DNA from 2 places in the Nocardia sp. NBC_01503 genome. Region 1 is predicted to be linked to the other one. Evidence: riboswitches for the same ligand, from Rfam matches in the RefSeq annotation. Region 1 holds a riboswitch; the other holds the start of a gene.
What was found. A riboswitch is a leader RNA that binds a small molecule or an ion and turns the genes downstream of it on or off. The one in region 1 is predicted to bind ZMP and ZTP.

Region 1 (7,676 bases):
CAGGAATGCGTGGACGCCTTCTCCAGCGCACTGCGCGAACTGGTCCGCGAACGCTATCCGCTGCCCGATCACGAACGGGTGGAGTACGAAGTGGTGGGCGATAAGCCGTGGTCCGGCTTCAATTACTACCTGGGGAACTATCAGTCCCGGGTGGCCATCAACTCCGATCTCAAACAGCATCTCTCGCAGCTGCCGCATCTGATCGCGCACGAGTCGTATCCGGGGCATCACACCGAGCACTGCCGCAAGGAGGCCGGACTCGTCGCGGCCGGGCAGGACGAGCAGACGCTCTTCGTGGTGAACACCCCGCAGTGCCTGATGGCCGAGGGCCTGGCGGATCTGGCGCTGAAGTCGATCGTCGGTCCGGGCTGGGGTCGCTGGGCGCAGGACATCTACGCCGATCTGGGACTGCGCTTCGATGGTGAACGCGCGGAACGGATTTCGACCGCCTCGGCGAAACTGCTGGGCGTGCGCCAGGATGCGGCGCTACTGCTGCACGATCGAGGGCGCGGTGTCGATGAGGTCGCGGAGTTCCTGCGGCGCTGGAGTCTGGTGACGCCGGATCGGGCACGGCAGTCGCTGCGTTTTCTGTCTTCGCCGCTGTGGCGGGCCTACATCTCCACCTATGTGGAGGGGTATCGCCTACTCGGCGGCTGGCTGGAACAGGCGGCCGATGCGGCGGAGCGATCCGAGCGTTTCCGCCGCCTATTGGACGAACCCCTCACACCCGGCGCGATTCGCCGAATGTGAGGGGACTCCCCGCCAGTGTTCCGGGGGTGCTTACGCGCCCCACCCTGCACAAGCGGCGCCGCCGCTGGACATGGTGCACATGGACTTCAGCAGTGCGAAGAGCATGTCCTGGATACCGCCGCCTGCGATGTTGTACAGCATTCTGAACCTCGAAAATTCTGTTGGGCCAATGACACTGGCGCAGTTCGGCCAGCGATGCGCAACAATACCGAGATTTATCGCTCCGCCATAGCGTGAATTTGTGACGCTGTCTACAGTTCCGGGCAAACCGCCCGCTTTCCCTGGACAGATCACGTCCCGCCCCTATTTTTCGGGGCATCGGACATGATGCGCTCGTGATGCGTGTGCTCGGAGATTTCGCGTGCGGGATAAGCTGGGCGCACCGCGACTGGCGCACTCGAGGTGGAAGTAACCACCGGGAAGCACCGAAGTCCCGCACCGCGCGCCTGGGTGCTGGGCGAGAGGACTTTCGGTACCCCCGAGAGCTCTCCGAGCACGGAGGTTGCGATGGATCAGCACCCGGTTATCGACACACCACAGAACCCCCTGGCCGACACTCCGACCACGGCCAATAGACTCGGCGCCGTGACGCAGACGACCTCCTCTGTCAATTCCCAGTCCCTCGCTGAGCTCGATCCCGAGGTCGCTGCCGCGATGGGCGGCGAACTCGCCCGCCAGCGCGACACCCTCGAGATGATCGCCTCGGAGAACTTCGTGCCGCGCGCGGTCCTGCAGGCGCAGGGCAGCGTGCTCACCAACAAGTACGCCGAGGGCTACCCGGGCCGCCGCTACTACGGCGGCTGCGAGAACGTCGACATCGTCGAGGATCTCGCCCGCGCCCGCGTCACCGAACTCTTCGGGGCGGAGTATGCGAACGTGCAGCCGCACTCGGGTGCGCAGGCCAATGCCGCGGTGCTGATGGCGCTGATGAGCCCGGGCGAGAAGCTGCTCGGCCTGGATCTCGCGCACGGCGGTCACCTCACGCACGGTATGCGCCTGAACTTCTCGGGCAAGCTGTACGAGGTGCACGCCTACGGCGTCTCCAAGGAAGATCACCGCGTCGATATGGACGAGGTGCGCAAGATCGCCCGGGAGACCCGACCGAAGGTGATCGTCGCCGGATGGTCGGCGTACCCGCGGCAGCTGGATTTCGCGGCCTTCCGCGAGATCGCCGATGAGGTCGGCGCGTACCTGTGGGTCGATATGGCGCACTTCGCCGGTCTGGTCGCCGCGGGTCTGCACCCGTCGCCGGTCCCGCACGCCGATGTCGTGTCCTCCACCGTGCACAAGACCCTCGGTGGTCCGCGCTCGGGTCTGATCCTGGCCAAGCAGGAGTTCGCCAAGAAACTGAACTCGGCGGTGTTCCCGGGTCAGCAGGGCGGACCGCTCATGCATGCCATTGCGGCCAAGGCGGTTTCGTTCAAGATCGCCGGCACCCCGGAGTTCAAGGAGCGCCAGGAGCGCACCCTGTCCGGCGCCAAGATTCTCGCCGAGCGCCTCACCGCCGCCGACTGCACCGCCAAGGGCATCAATGTGCTCACCGGCGGCACCGATGTGCACCTGGTCCTGGTCGATCTGCGCAACTCGCAGCTCGACGGTCAGCAGGGCGAGGATCTGCTGCACGAAATCGGAATCACCGTGAACCGCAATGCCGTTCCGTTCGACCCGCGCCCGCCGATGGTCACCTCCGGCCTGCGTATCGGCACCCCGGCGCTGGCCACCCGCGGCTTCGGTGACACCGAATTCGCCGAGGTCGCCGAGATCATCGCCGCCGCCCTCACCGGCTCCGCCGACCTGGATTCGCTGCGCCAGCGCGTCTCCAAGCTGGCCCAGGACTTCCCCCTCTACGAGGGCCTGGAGGACTGGCGCCTGCTCGGCTGATACTCAGCCACAAACGAATAGGGCCCGCTGCGAACGAAAGTCGCGGCGGGCCTTTCGCTTTGAGGCCGCCGGATCTGGCGGGCGGCGCATCCCTCCGGTGGACGGCACCCTCATGGTGGGCGGGTAACGAGGGAGGTGGCTCAGTTGGCCTGCGGTGGGCGCGGGCGGGGGAGGTGGCTCAGTTGGTCTGCGGTGGGCGCGGGCGGGGGAGGTCGTCGCGCCTGATCGGCCAATAGCTCTTCGGGCCGCCGGTCAACGCCGGCGCGTCGGTATTGATCACCGTGAGCAGCCATTGCGGGCGCGGGTTCACCCAATAGCGTTCCTTGGCACCGGCTTTCAGCTTCACCGTCGGCACCGTCTCATTGCCGTCGGCGACCGTGCGGACGAATGCGGCCGCCTCCGGGTCATCCCAGATATCGACCTCGCGGTAGATGATCCCATTGCGATTGAGCACCCGGCGCAGGCGTGCGCAGAACGGGCAGCCCGGGCGGCGGTAGACGACCAGTTCCGGCGTGGTCTCAGCGGTCATGTCCGGAGTTTAGAGGCGAAAGGGATTGCCCGCGAACACCATCGCCGTCTTCTATGATTCGAGGCGGATCGGAGGTCGATATGGCGACCACAGTGCTGATACTGGGCTTGAAGGCGACCGTCGTGGACGATGTGCGCGAGCGGCTGGATATTCCCGATATCGAGATACGCTCGGGCCTCGGCCTCGAGGATATGAAGGCGGTCTTCGCCGAGACGAAGGTCGATCATGTCCTGATGGGCGCGGGACTGGAGCTCGAGCTACGCCTCGGCATCGTCCGCGCCGTCTTCGAGATGAGCGATACGACGACCGTGCATATGAAGGACAAAGGGTCCGGGTCGGAAGGCTTCGGCCCCTTCGTGCAGGCCGTTCTCACCGGCCTGCACGGCATCTCGTAGCTTCGACTACGAGGAGCGTTTGCTCAGGTAGTCGATGTACATCGGCCGCAGCACCTCGCCGATCTCACCCTCGCCGGCGTGCACGTAGTCGTCCAGCATGGGCAGGACGTACTTGATATCGGCCTCGCTCTCGCCGATATCGCCCGCGGCGGCCTCGGCGGCCGGAATCGACTTGAGCAGCTCCCAGAGGAACTTCACATCACCGTGGCGAACCGCCAGCTTCACGGCTTTGTCATGCAAATCCTTGGTGGAGAGTGCCTCGAGATCCTGGGTATCGGCCATGAAAAAGACTGTAATGGACCGATGGCACAGCAACCGAGGTACCGGGTCAAGCGCGTGTACGACGCGCCCGCGGCCGACGACGGCCGCCGGGTGCTGGTGGATCGACTCTGGCCGCGCGGCATCAGCAAACAGCAGGCGGCCATCGACGAATGGGCCAGGGATGTGACGCCCTCGAATGAGCTGCGGAGGTGGTATCACGCCGACCCGCAGGCACGACGCGCCGAGTTCGAGACACGGTATCGACTTGAACTCGCCGCCGACGCGCCGCAGCAAGCTTTGGCGCGATTGCGCCGTGCGGCCGCCGCGGAGCCATTGACGCTGGTAACAGCGGTGAAAGACCCGGAGCGAAGCCATGTCCCGGTACTCCTGGGCGAATTGGACGAAACGCCCACAGGGGGTACGCGTTAACGAGTTCTTCACCAATGTGCCTGCCAGTCGGGAAGCCGGATCGCGATTTCGGCGGTAGCGTCGGGAGTGCGGGCCGCGTAGGTGTGGTTCGTACGGGAGGTCCTGATCGTGACTGAGCAACTCAGTGCGAGGGGGCCGGTACCCGGCCCTCGGGTCGTACGACCCTAGAGCCCGACCGGCCCAGCGAGAACGCTTGCGCGGTACCGCGCGAGTGGCAAAGGAGCCCACCGTGACTGATGCACGCTCCGTCAACGCTCCCACCGGGAACGCCGCCTCGAACCGGGGCACGCGCACCACAGGTCCGGGAGTTCGCGCCTCGCAGTCGTCCGAATCAGGACTGAAAACCTTCGTCGTGGATACGTCGGTACTGCTCTCCGACCCTTGGGCCTTGACTCGCTTCGGCGAGCATCACGTCGTATTGCCACTCGTGGTGATCAGTGAACTCGAGGCCAAACGCCACCACCACGAACTGGGCTGGTTTGCCCGCGAGGCACTTCGGATGCTGGACGATCTTCGTCTGGCCCACGGTCGGCTCGATCAGCGGATACCGGTCGGAACCGGTGGCGGGACACTCCAGGTGGAGTTGAACCACACCGATCCGAATGTGCTGCCCGTCGGATTCCGCACCGACAGCAACGATTCCAGGATTCTCGCCTGCGCGCTCAACTTCGCGGCCGAGGGGCAACGAGTCGTGCTGGTGTCCAAGGACATTCCGATGCGCGTCAAGGCGAGCGCGGTCGGCCTGCGGGCCGAGGAGTATCACGCGCAGGATGTCGTCACCTCCGGCTGGACCGGAATGGTGGAGATGGAGGTCGGCTCCGAAATCGTCGACAAGCTCTACAGCGATTCGGTCATCGATCTGGACGAGGCCCGGGATATGCCGTGCCACACCGGTATTCGACTGTTGAGCGCCCGGGGCAGCGCACTGGCCCGCGTCTCGCCGGACAAGCGGGTGCAGCTGGTGCGCGGTGACCGGGAGGCGTTCGGCCTGCACGGCCGCTCCGCCGAACAGCGCATCGCCCTGGATCTGCTGCTGGACGAGAGCATCGGCATCGTGTCGATGGGTGGCCGCGCCGGTACCGGCAAGTCCGCGCTCGCGCTGACCGCGGGCCTGGAAGCGGTGCTGGAACGGCGAACTCATCGCAAGGTGGTGGTCTTCCGTCCGCTGTACGCGGTCGGCGGCCAGGATCTGGGCTACCTGCCCGGCTCCGAGAGCGAGAAGATGGGGCCCTGGGCGCAGGCCGTCTTCGACACCCTGGACGGGCTCGCCAGCCCGGAGGTGATGGAGGAGGTGCAGGCGCGCGGCATGCTGGAGGTGTTGCCGCTCACCCACATTCGCGGGCGGTCGCTACACGACTCCTTCGTGATCGTGGACGAGGCGCAGTCCCTCGAACGCAATGTGCTGCTCACGGTGCTGAGCCGGTTGGGCAGCGGTTCGCGGGTGGTGCTCACCCACGATGTGGCCCAGCGCGACAATCTGCGAGTCGGGCGACACGACGGTGTCGCCGCGGTGATCGAGAAGCTCAAGGGGCATCCGCTCTTCGCGCACATCACCCTGACCCGCAGTGAGCGTTCGCCGATCGCGGCGCTGGTCACCGAGATGCTGGAGGAGTTCGGGCCGAACGCGTAAGCGGCCGTAGAAACCCTTCGCACACCTTTGCCCGATCGGGTCGATTCGTCGACTCGGTCGGGCAAATCTTTGGCCTGTGTTTCATCTCATAGTTGGCAGGGTATATTCCGCTCAAATAGCTGCTCGGCTGTTAATTCGGTGAACTCCAACTGTTTTGCCGAATGATTGCTGAGTGCCTGGCCAGTTATCGAGAGGGATGAAATGCGCACCTTCGCTCGACGTTCGGCCGGATTCATCGCGGCCCTCGCTGTCGTGACCGCCTTCACCGCGGGCTGCGACAAGGACGACAAGGATTCGAAATCCGATACCGCGGCGGCCACCACCAGCGCCATGGCGGCGGAGACCACCACCGAGCACGCCACCGAAACCAAGATCGCCACTCGCGATGGCGCCGAGGTCACCGTCGCCGGTGACTTCCTCGCCAAGTACACCGAGATGGGCGGGGTGACCGGACCGCTCGGATTGCCCACCGGCGCACAGCAGGACGCCCCAGGCGGCGGCAAGATCCAGGAGTTCGCGGGCGGCGCCATCGTGAGCAGTCCGGCCACCGGAATTCACGTGGTGTGGGGCGAGATTCGCAAGGCGTGGGAGGAGCACGGCGGTCCGGGCGGCAAACTCGGCTACCCGACCTCGGACGAAACCGATATCACCGGCGGTAAACAGAGCGAATTCACCGGCGGCACCATCACCTGGGTGGACAACCAGACCACCGTCACCGAGAAGTGAACCATCCCAACGGGTAGGGGGACCGTGTGGTCCGGAGCCTTCCCCGCTTCGGACCACACGGCCCGGTTCACCGTTGTGGTTCACCCCCGTGATCGCCGATAGCGATTGTGAATGCGCTGGGAAGATACCCGCGTTTGCTCCGAAGCCGCTAGGTTGTCTCCGTGCAGAACGATTTGGCCGACCACGAACTGCTGGAACAGCTGGCGGCAGAGGTGGAAGCAAACCTGGTTCGCCATATCGCCCTGGCGGCGGAATGGCAGCCCCACGACTACGTGCCGTGGGATGACGGTCGAAACTTCGAGTTCCTCGGTGGAACCGATTGGGAGCCTGGGCAATCCGAGCTCAGCGAGGTCTCCAGGCTCGCGCTGACGGTGAGTGTGCTGATTGCCGACAATCTGCCCTCCTATCACCGGGAGATCGGCAAGTACCTGCGTACCGGGCCGTGGTGGCGCTGGGTCGGTCGCTGGACCGCCGAGGAGAACCGGCACGAAATCCTGATCCGCAACTACCTCATGGTGACGCGTGCGGTCGACCCCATCGAGCTCGAGCGCATGCGCATGGCGCATATGACCGCCAGTTTCCGCCGGCCCGCCATGCATCTGATCGATGTGCTGGCCACCTGTGCCTTCGAAGAGGCGGCAGCGGCTGTGCGCCACCGCAATACCGCCGCCACCGCCGACAGCCCGATTGTCGCGAGCATCGCCGAGCGGCTGGCCGCCGATGACGAACTGCAGGCTGTCTTCTTCGCCAACCTGGTCTCGGCGGCCCTCGACCTGGTTCCCGATCAGGCCGTGCGCGCCATTGCCGACCGGGTCGCCGACTTCCATGTGCCGGTGGTCGAACTCGCCAGCGGTAAGAGCAGTGACGAGGTGCTCGCCGAGGCCGGTATCTACGACAAGGCGCAGGAGCCCGCCCTGGTCTTCGGTCCGCTGCTGGAGCGCTGGAATATCTTCACCCGCACCGACTTCAGCGAAACCGGCGAGAAGGCCCGCGCCGAACTCGCCCACCTGAAGTAAGCCCCCAGCGTCATCCCGGGGGTAGCCCCCCTCGTCATCCCGGCCAAAAACGCGCCGGG
Region 2 (7,676 bases), 2.8 Mb from region 1:
CGCGGGTCGTACACCAGCACAAACCCCGAAAGTCGCAGCGCTCCTTCGCCGGATCGTTCGGCATCGGCCCAGAATTCGCGGCCGGGCAGCTCATTGGTGGGCAGCCCGGCCTGCCGTGCTATCTCGTTCGCCGCCCACGCCATGGGCGATCGTGCCGGATGCCACGGTGTTTCGAGGTAGGCGACCGCGTTCTCACTGTCCCCGAACACCAAAACGCATCGCACCTGGATCCGTTCACTCGCCACACAGCCATCATCACCCCTGGAACCGGAGACGCCCAGCGATCATGCCGGGTCGTTCCCATCCCTGCACCGGATCGTTCTCGTTGCGCCCGGACCACCCGCCTGAGCGATCCCCGGCGGGTTCTTGGTTATCGTTGATTCGTCACGTGTGCGACAGCGCATGCAGACGAGTGCAAGGATCTCGAGGGAGAATACGGACGTGAGCGACGAACTATCGGGCCCAGGAACCCCACCGAACCCTGACGAGAACGCGCTCGAAGCCGCCAAACTCACCCGCCTGCCCCGCCGCCCCCGCCGACTACCCGAAGATCCGGACGGCCCACCCCGCAAAACCTGGCACGCCAGCGGTGATTCGCCCTACGAACCCGCCCCCACCAGGCCCGTCCTGCGTTCGGAACTGCAACGCGAAACCGGCTGGTGGCCCGTGGACCCCGGCCCCGCCCACCCCACCACCCCACCGCAGGACCCCACCCAACCGGCCCGCGAAGCCACCATCTTCGACCTGGACGCCCTGCGCCGCCGCCGCGCCGGTGACACCTCCCCGACCGTGGGCATCCGCCGCATAGCCAAACCCCGCAGAGTCACCCCCACCACAGCGCAAACCCCCGCCGATCCGGACTCCGCACCCCCGCCGGACCCGACCCGCCCGAGCTGATCCCCGACCCGCAAACCGCTTGTGCGCGAGGGTATCTCAGTGATGGAACAGTCGAAGGTCCGTCCGGGCGAGCGCGATGCGATGTTCGCGGCAGGCATCGGCGATCGTGTCACCGCGCAGTGCACCGCCCGGTTCGACCACGAGCGTGACACCGTATTCGGCGGCGACATCGATATTGTCGCGGAACGGGAGATAGCCGTCGGACACCAATGTGATACCGGTCAGTTCGCGACTCCAGCGGGCACGTTCGCGATTGTCCGGCAGCGTGTGCGGTCGGGGCAGCAATCCCGCGAGTTCGTCGCGCTGGGTGGCGGTGAGAGTGTCGGAGGCCAGTGCGATCTGCCAGTTCACTCGCTGCTGAGGTGGTAACCCCGACGGCAGCGGCAGATCCCGGATGCCCGGATGCCTGCGCAACCACCAGGTTCGCGCCTTGTTCCCGGCCAATTGGGTGCAGTCCACGCGCGATTGCTGACCGGCACCCACACCGACGGTCATGCCGTCACGGACGAAGACCACCGAGTTGGACTGGGTATAGCGAGCCACGATCATCCCCAGAACCGCATCGGTCGAGGCGGCATCGGTGAGCGCGGGACCCTGGACCGAACGCAGCAGATCCGCCGTGATCGGTTCTCGATCGCGATCCTGCTCGAGAGCCACACCGAACACGGTCCGCATCTCGACCGCGGGCGGACAGTAGTCCGGATCCATCTCGAAAACCAGGTAGCGTCCGGCCTTCTTACGACCCAACTTCGCGACGACCCCGGGCGCGTACCCCGGGGCGATGATCCCGTCGGAGACCACCGTGGCAAGCAGATCCGCCAGCTCCTCATCCACCGGCTCGGACACCGCGATCATATCGCCATACGATGACCGCGGATCGGCGTCGCGCGCCCGAACATACGCCGCCGCAAGCGATCCCAACGATGCGCTGCCCAAACCCCACACCGTGCGCACGGTGTCGTCGAGTACCCCGTTCAGCGCGGCCCCCGCCGGTGAAACATGTTTGAACGACGCGGCCGCCACCGCACCGGTCGCCCGCCGCGCCTCGGCGACAAGCTGCCAGGCATTGAGCGCATCCAGATAATTGATCATCGACCCCGACCCGTGCAGCACCCGCACATGCGCGGCACTGTCCCCGGCAATCCGAGCCCGCTGCCGGGGGTTCATCCCATATCGCAAATCCATTGCCGCACTCCACATCCCGAACTCGAGTTCGGGAGCACCCAGGCGGACGACGCTCCGATACCGCGCTTCCTCGTGGTCTTGCCCACGTGACGCCAGTCGCGAAACACCAACTCTAGAACAGGAAGTCCGCACCAACCACCCCGGTGCGCGGACTGCTGTCACTCAGGTACTGCTGTCACTCAGGTTGGGGCAGCGGGCCCAGGTCTGTGACCTCGGCTGTCCACCAGTCGGGTTTGTCGGCCTCGTGCCAGGAGAGATGGAACCTTCGACCGTTCGCGAGTTCGACTCGGCGATGCAGATCCGATTGGGCCTGTTCGACGGCGCAGGTGGGTGCGATATCGGGCAGGGAGCCGTCCAGGACGCCGTCGGGGTCGCTCAGGTAGACCGCGTGGCGCCAGCGGTCCGGGGTTCGGTACAGGACCAGGGTGGTGGGGGTGCCCCAGCGGGATCGGCCGGCGGGGCGCTCGTCGGTCATGGGTCAGTAGGGGGCGGGGACGTCGATGGTCAGCTCGGCGGGGTTCGGGTTGGTGCTGACCTGGACCGCGACGCGGCCCGAACCGGGGAGGGTGAAGAAGGCGGCGTTCCAGCCGTAGTGGCCGTCGTGCACGGTGGTGCGGGTTTCGGTGTTGCTCACCCCGGTGTCGAGGTTGCGCATGGTGACCGTGGTGGCGACCTGGCAGCTGTCACCGCCGGGGGCGGCGGACAGGGAACCGAGGGGGTTGCTGGCGGCATCGGGGGTGAAGTTCACCGTCACCCGGGCAGTGCTGTCGATGAAATCGGCGAATTCGCGGGCCTGCTGGCCCTGGCTGGCCGATACCTCGGCGGTGACCGTGCCCGCACAGCCCGGCGAGAGGTCCACGTGCGCGGAATCGAAGGACACCGGGCCCGCGGCGGCGGGACCGGCCGAGAGGGCCAAAACCAGGATCGGCAGTGTGGCGACCGCCGCGACCGTGCGGACCTTGCGCATCATGACATCCCCCTTCTCGAGTGGATCAGTGCAGGTGAGCAGCGTACGCGCGGATCAGGAACCCTTCGGATCCGGTGTGGCCTTGCGGCTGGGCTGGACGCGCGGGGGCTCATTGGGCATCTTCGGATACTGCGGCGGCCACGGGGCGTCCATCAGGCCCGCGGCCATATCCTTCTCGGACATCTCCAGCAGTGCGGTCAAGGACTGCGGGATACGGTCGGCCCAGGGGTCGCCGAGTTCGGCCACGCGCGCGGGGACGGTCGCGATGGTCATATCGTCATTGGTGACCGTGTCCAGGGCATCCCAGGAGATGGGCGTGGAGACCTGGGCGCCGACCTTCGGGCGCACACACCACGCGCCGAAAACCGTTTTGTGCGGGGCGTTCTGGTTGAAGTCGACGAACACTCGCGAGCCGCGCTCCTCTTTCCACCAGGCGGCGGTGATGGTGTCGGGGTGGCGGCGTTCGAGTTCGCGCGCCAGCGCCACCGCCGCCGCGCGCACCTGATAGCCGTCCCAGTTCGGTTGCAGCAGCGCGTACAGGTGCAGACCGCGCGAACCGGAGGTCTTCACGCGCACATCGATCCCCAGTTCGGTGCACAAATCCCTGGTGCGCCTTGCCGCTTCACGCAGATCGTCGAAGCCGATACCGGGGGAGGGGTCCAGGTCTATGCGCAGCTCGTCGGTGATACCGGTCGGGGGCAGCAGGTCACCGTTGGCATCGTGCACCTGCGGTGTGGCGGCCTCGAGTTCGGCGCCCGCATGGGTGGGCCAGACGTGAAATCCCAAGCAGCCCAAATTGACTGCCCACAGGATATGCGCCATATCGGCGGCGACCAGGGCGTCGCTGGTGGTGCCGTTGGGGGTGGAGACGACCGTGGTCCGCAACCAGTCCGGCACCGATTTGGGGACCCGCTTCTGGAACCACGACTTGCCGGACGCCCCATCGGGATAGCGTTCGAGCAGTACCGGCCGATTGCCGATGGTGTTCATGATCGGCTCGGCCACCGACAGGTAATAGTTGGCCAGATCCAGTTTCGTCTCGCCACGCTTGTTGAAGTAGATCTTGTCCGGGTTGGACAGGGTGACGGTGTGCCCGTCCACCTCGAGTTCGACCGAAGCGCTCACCGCGCAACACCTTTCGCCTCGTCGAAGATCGCCGAGAGTTCGGCGGGGGCGACCTCGTCGAGCTGGGCGTAGGTACACGATTCGGGGGTGCGGTCGGTGCGGAATCGCACCAGGCGCCCGCCGTGCCGCAGCCGCCCGGCCATCACATGCTCATAGCGGACCTCGGCGACCAGTTCGGTGCGCAGCGGCTCCCAGGACAGATCCTTACCGCCGGTCCACCGGCTCACCCCGCCCGGCATCTTCCCGTCCGCGCGGGCTTGCGCGGCCGCGTCGGCCCATTCGCGCCACGGATGATTCTCCAGCGCGTTCACCCGCAGCGGCGCCAACTCCTGGACCAGGTCCTTGCGCCGGGCCGCGGTGAAACTGCTGGCCACCCCGACATGATGCAGATTGCCCTCGGCGTCGAAGAGTCCCAGCAGCAGTGATCCGACGCCTTCACCGTCCTTGTGCCAGCGGAATCCGGCGATCACACAGTCCGCGGTGCGCTCGTGTTTGACCTTGAACATCACCCGCTTGTCCTGCAGGTACGCCAGATCCGCGGCCTTGACCATGACCCCGTCGAAGCCCGCGCCCTCGAATCGGGTGAACCAGTCCTGCGCGATATCGGGATCATCGGTGATGGGGGTCAGGTGGATTCGCTCGAGGCCCTGCGCGCCGTCCCCGCCGCCGTGCAGGATCGTCTCGAGCAGTCGGCGGCGTTCGGTGAACGGTTCCCCGGTCAGATCCTGATCGCCCAGGGCCAGCAGATCGAATCCGACGAAGCTGGCCGGTGTCGCCACCGCGAGCTTGTTCACCCGTGAGGCCGCCGGATGCAGTCGCTGCTGCAGGGTGTCGAAGTCCAGGCCGTTCTCGGTGACGATGACGATCTCACCGTCCAGCACGCACTTGTCCGGCAGCGCCCTACCCAGCAATTCGACGAGTTCGGGAAAGTACCTGGTCAGCGGGCGATCATTGCGGGATCCGAGTTCGATCTCGTCGCCGTCGCGAAAGACTATGCACCGGAACCCGTCCCATTTGGGTTCATAGCGCAGCCCTGCCTCGCGGGGCAGGGTCGAGACCGATTTGGCCAGCATCGGTTTCACCGGTGGGGTGACGGGCAGCTCCACACGACCTCCTCGGGTTGGTTTCACCCAGGTAGACGGCGTGACCGGTGAAAATTCACCGGTCCGCGTCCCAGCAAGATCGTACGGGGGTACTGGTCGGTTTGGTGGTACCGCTCAGTTTTCAATCCAGCCATGCTGATCCGCGAACGCGGTCAGCCTGTCCCGGATGGTCAATATCTCCCCGGCGGTGAGCGCCGGACTCGCGTCCAGCAGCAGTTCGGTGATCAATCGCCGATGCTCACCCGCGCTCATCTGCCCACCCGCGGGGCGATCCTTGCTCTTGTGCGCGCGCACCGGCGGCGGTGCGCCCGCGACCAGCGCCAGATTGATGGCCTTGGGCCCACGATCCCCCTCGGTCACATCGAATTCGAACACCCGCCCCTGTCGTAGCTCATCTTCGTCCAGCCCGATGTCGTTGACATGGACGAACACGTCCGGCCCACCGTCTTCCGGACGGATGAAACCGAAACCCCGAGAGCTGTCGAACGACACCAATTTCCCGATGGACACCTAAACACCCGCTCCTCGTACGCCGCGTCCCTCTGCGGTAACTCTAGTCCGCGGCACGATCATTGTTGGAAGAAAGTGCCTTTTGCAACGAATTGAACACTGTCAATCCCTGTCCCACCATGCCATTGACGATCTCACTCACCCCTTCGGGGCCATTGAGCACCGTCAGATTGGCATTGGACAGCCCCGCGGCGGCCTGCTTCACGATCTCCGGAAGCTGTTCGATCAGAAGCTGATCCAGGGCGATCCGATTGTTCGACGCGGCCGCCTCGGCCTGGATCCGGGTGCGATCGGCCTCGGCCACGGCCAGGATGCGCACCCGTTCCGCCTCGGCCAGAGCGGGTTTGACCACCTCGGTCTGCAACTGCTGCTCACGCAGTTCGGCCTGTTTGCGCGCCTGCTCGGCCTGGGCGGTGAGCACCTCCTGCAGCGCGGTGGCCTGGGCGAGCGGACCCGCCTGTGCCGCTTCGGCATTGGCCTTGTCGATATCGCGCTGATACTGCGCGCGCAGCAGTGCGGTCTCGCGCTGGTATTCGGCCTGGCGGCGCTGGGATTCCTGTTCGGCCTGGGCCGCGAGCTGGGCGGCGGCGGCCTGGGCGATCTGGGCGTCGCGCTGGATGGCGGCATTGTGCGGGGCGGCCAGCGCGGCGATATAGCCCAGATTGCCGTCGTCGATGGATTGGATCTGCAGCGAATCCACCCACAGCCCGATATTGCTCATCTCCACCTTCGAGGCCACCAGCACCTCGTCGGCGAGCTTCTGACGTTCGCGGATGATCTCCTCCACGGTCATCGAGCCCACGATCGAGCGCAGATGCCCGGAGAAGATGCGCCCGGTCAGCACCGACATCTCGCGTTCCTGTTCGGACAGGAACCGTTGTGCGGCATTGACAATGGAGGAGGTGTCATTGGCGACCTTGAACGCGATGACCGCGCGCACATCGAGTTGGATGGCCTGTTTGGTGACGCAGCGCTCCTGGATCTCGGCCTCGTACATGGCCAGGGACAGGAAGCGGACCTTGCGGAACCACGGCATCACCCAGGCGCCGTGACCGATGACCACCCGGAACGGCGAATTCTCCTTCGGGCCGCCGCCACTGACGAGCATGGCCTGATCCGGGTCGGGCACGTGATAACCCAGCACTGTTGTCTCCCTTGCTATCTCAGATTTCCCCACGAGGATCGCCCGGGAGCGGGATCCACGGCACCACATCCACGAGCCGACCCGGATGCACCGCGACGATCAGTACCGAGGCACCGGTGTCGAGCGGTTGGTCGGCGCGCGCGATGTACAGCTCGGTTCCTCCCCTGATGGCGACCAGAACCTCTCCGAGCATGTGCGGACCCCGGATCGGCGTGGTCAGCGTACCGGTCAGTCCCAGTACCGGGTCGGACATCGCGGCCAGCTCCTCGGATTCGCGGTGAGATGTCAGCGTAGTTGCGTTCTGCGCCAATAGCGGGACCGGTCGGTCGAATATCGCGACCAAATTGATAACTGCGCCATTGCTACTGCTCGGTACCATTTGGAAGCCGCTGAGCGGCGGCCGAGTTCGGATTGTCCGCTCCCGCAATCGTGAAAGGTGCCGAGAATATGCCCGTGCGTGTCGAGGTGAGAAAAAACTGGTTCCCCGGCCCTCGAGCTGGCAGGCTTAAGCGGTGACCACCCCTCCGGATATACCGGCCACGAATTCGGCCGACGACAAACTGGACGCAGGCGTTCTCAAAATCGCCGGTGTCGTGGTGCTCGGCGCGATCATGTCGATTCTCGACGTGACGGTCGTGACCGTGGCCATCCCCACCTTCCAGCAGACGTTCGACACCACCTACGCCATCGCCGCGTGGACCATGACCGGATACACGCTGGCATTGGCCACCGTGATCCCGCTGAC

Region 2: another riboswitch for ZMP and ZTP. It lies ahead of OHB26_RS29850 (phosphoribosylaminoimidazolecarboxamide formyltransferase); the one in region 1 lies ahead of glyA (serine hydroxymethyltransferase).

The regions. Positions count from the first base shown of each region.
Region 1 is NZ_CP109596.1:3,782,029-3,789,704, forward strand. It holds gene OHB26_RS16970 (DUF885 domain-containing protein) at 1-750, shown strand, start outside; ZMP/ZTP riboswitch at 1,125-1,209, shown strand; gene glyA (serine hydroxymethyltransferase) at 1,336-2,631, shown strand; gene OHB26_RS16980 (glutaredoxin domain-containing protein) at 2,810-3,160, opposite strand; gene OHB26_RS16985 (hypothetical protein) at 3,241-3,555, shown strand; gene OHB26_RS16990 (hypothetical protein) at 3,562-3,837, opposite strand; gene OHB26_RS16995 (DUF488 domain-containing protein) at 3,859-4,245, shown strand; gene OHB26_RS17000 (PhoH family protein) at 4,475-5,875, shown strand; gene OHB26_RS17005 (LGFP repeat-containing protein) at 6,077-6,601, shown strand; gene OHB26_RS17010 (acyl-ACP desaturase) at 6,763-7,617, shown strand.
Region 2 is NZ_CP109596.1:6,547,937-6,555,612, forward strand. It holds gene OHB26_RS29840 (hypothetical protein) at 1-245, opposite strand, end outside; gene OHB26_RS29845 (hypothetical protein) at 442-897, shown strand; gene OHB26_RS29850 (phosphoribosylaminoimidazolecarboxamide formyltransferase) at 934-2,082, opposite strand; ZMP/ZTP riboswitch at 2,112-2,192, opposite strand; gene OHB26_RS29855 (hypothetical protein) at 2,258-2,557, opposite strand; gene OHB26_RS29860 (hypothetical protein) at 2,561-3,052, opposite strand; gene OHB26_RS29865 (DNA polymerase domain-containing protein) at 3,104-4,174, opposite strand; gene OHB26_RS29870 (ATP-dependent DNA ligase) at 4,171-5,280, opposite strand; gene OHB26_RS29875 (cold-shock protein) at 5,392-5,787, opposite strand; gene OHB26_RS29880 (SPFH domain-containing protein) at 5,831-6,931, opposite strand; gene OHB26_RS29885 (hypothetical protein) at 6,951-7,184, opposite strand; gene OHB26_RS29890 (DHA2 family efflux MFS transporter permease subunit) at 7,444-7,676, shown strand, end outside.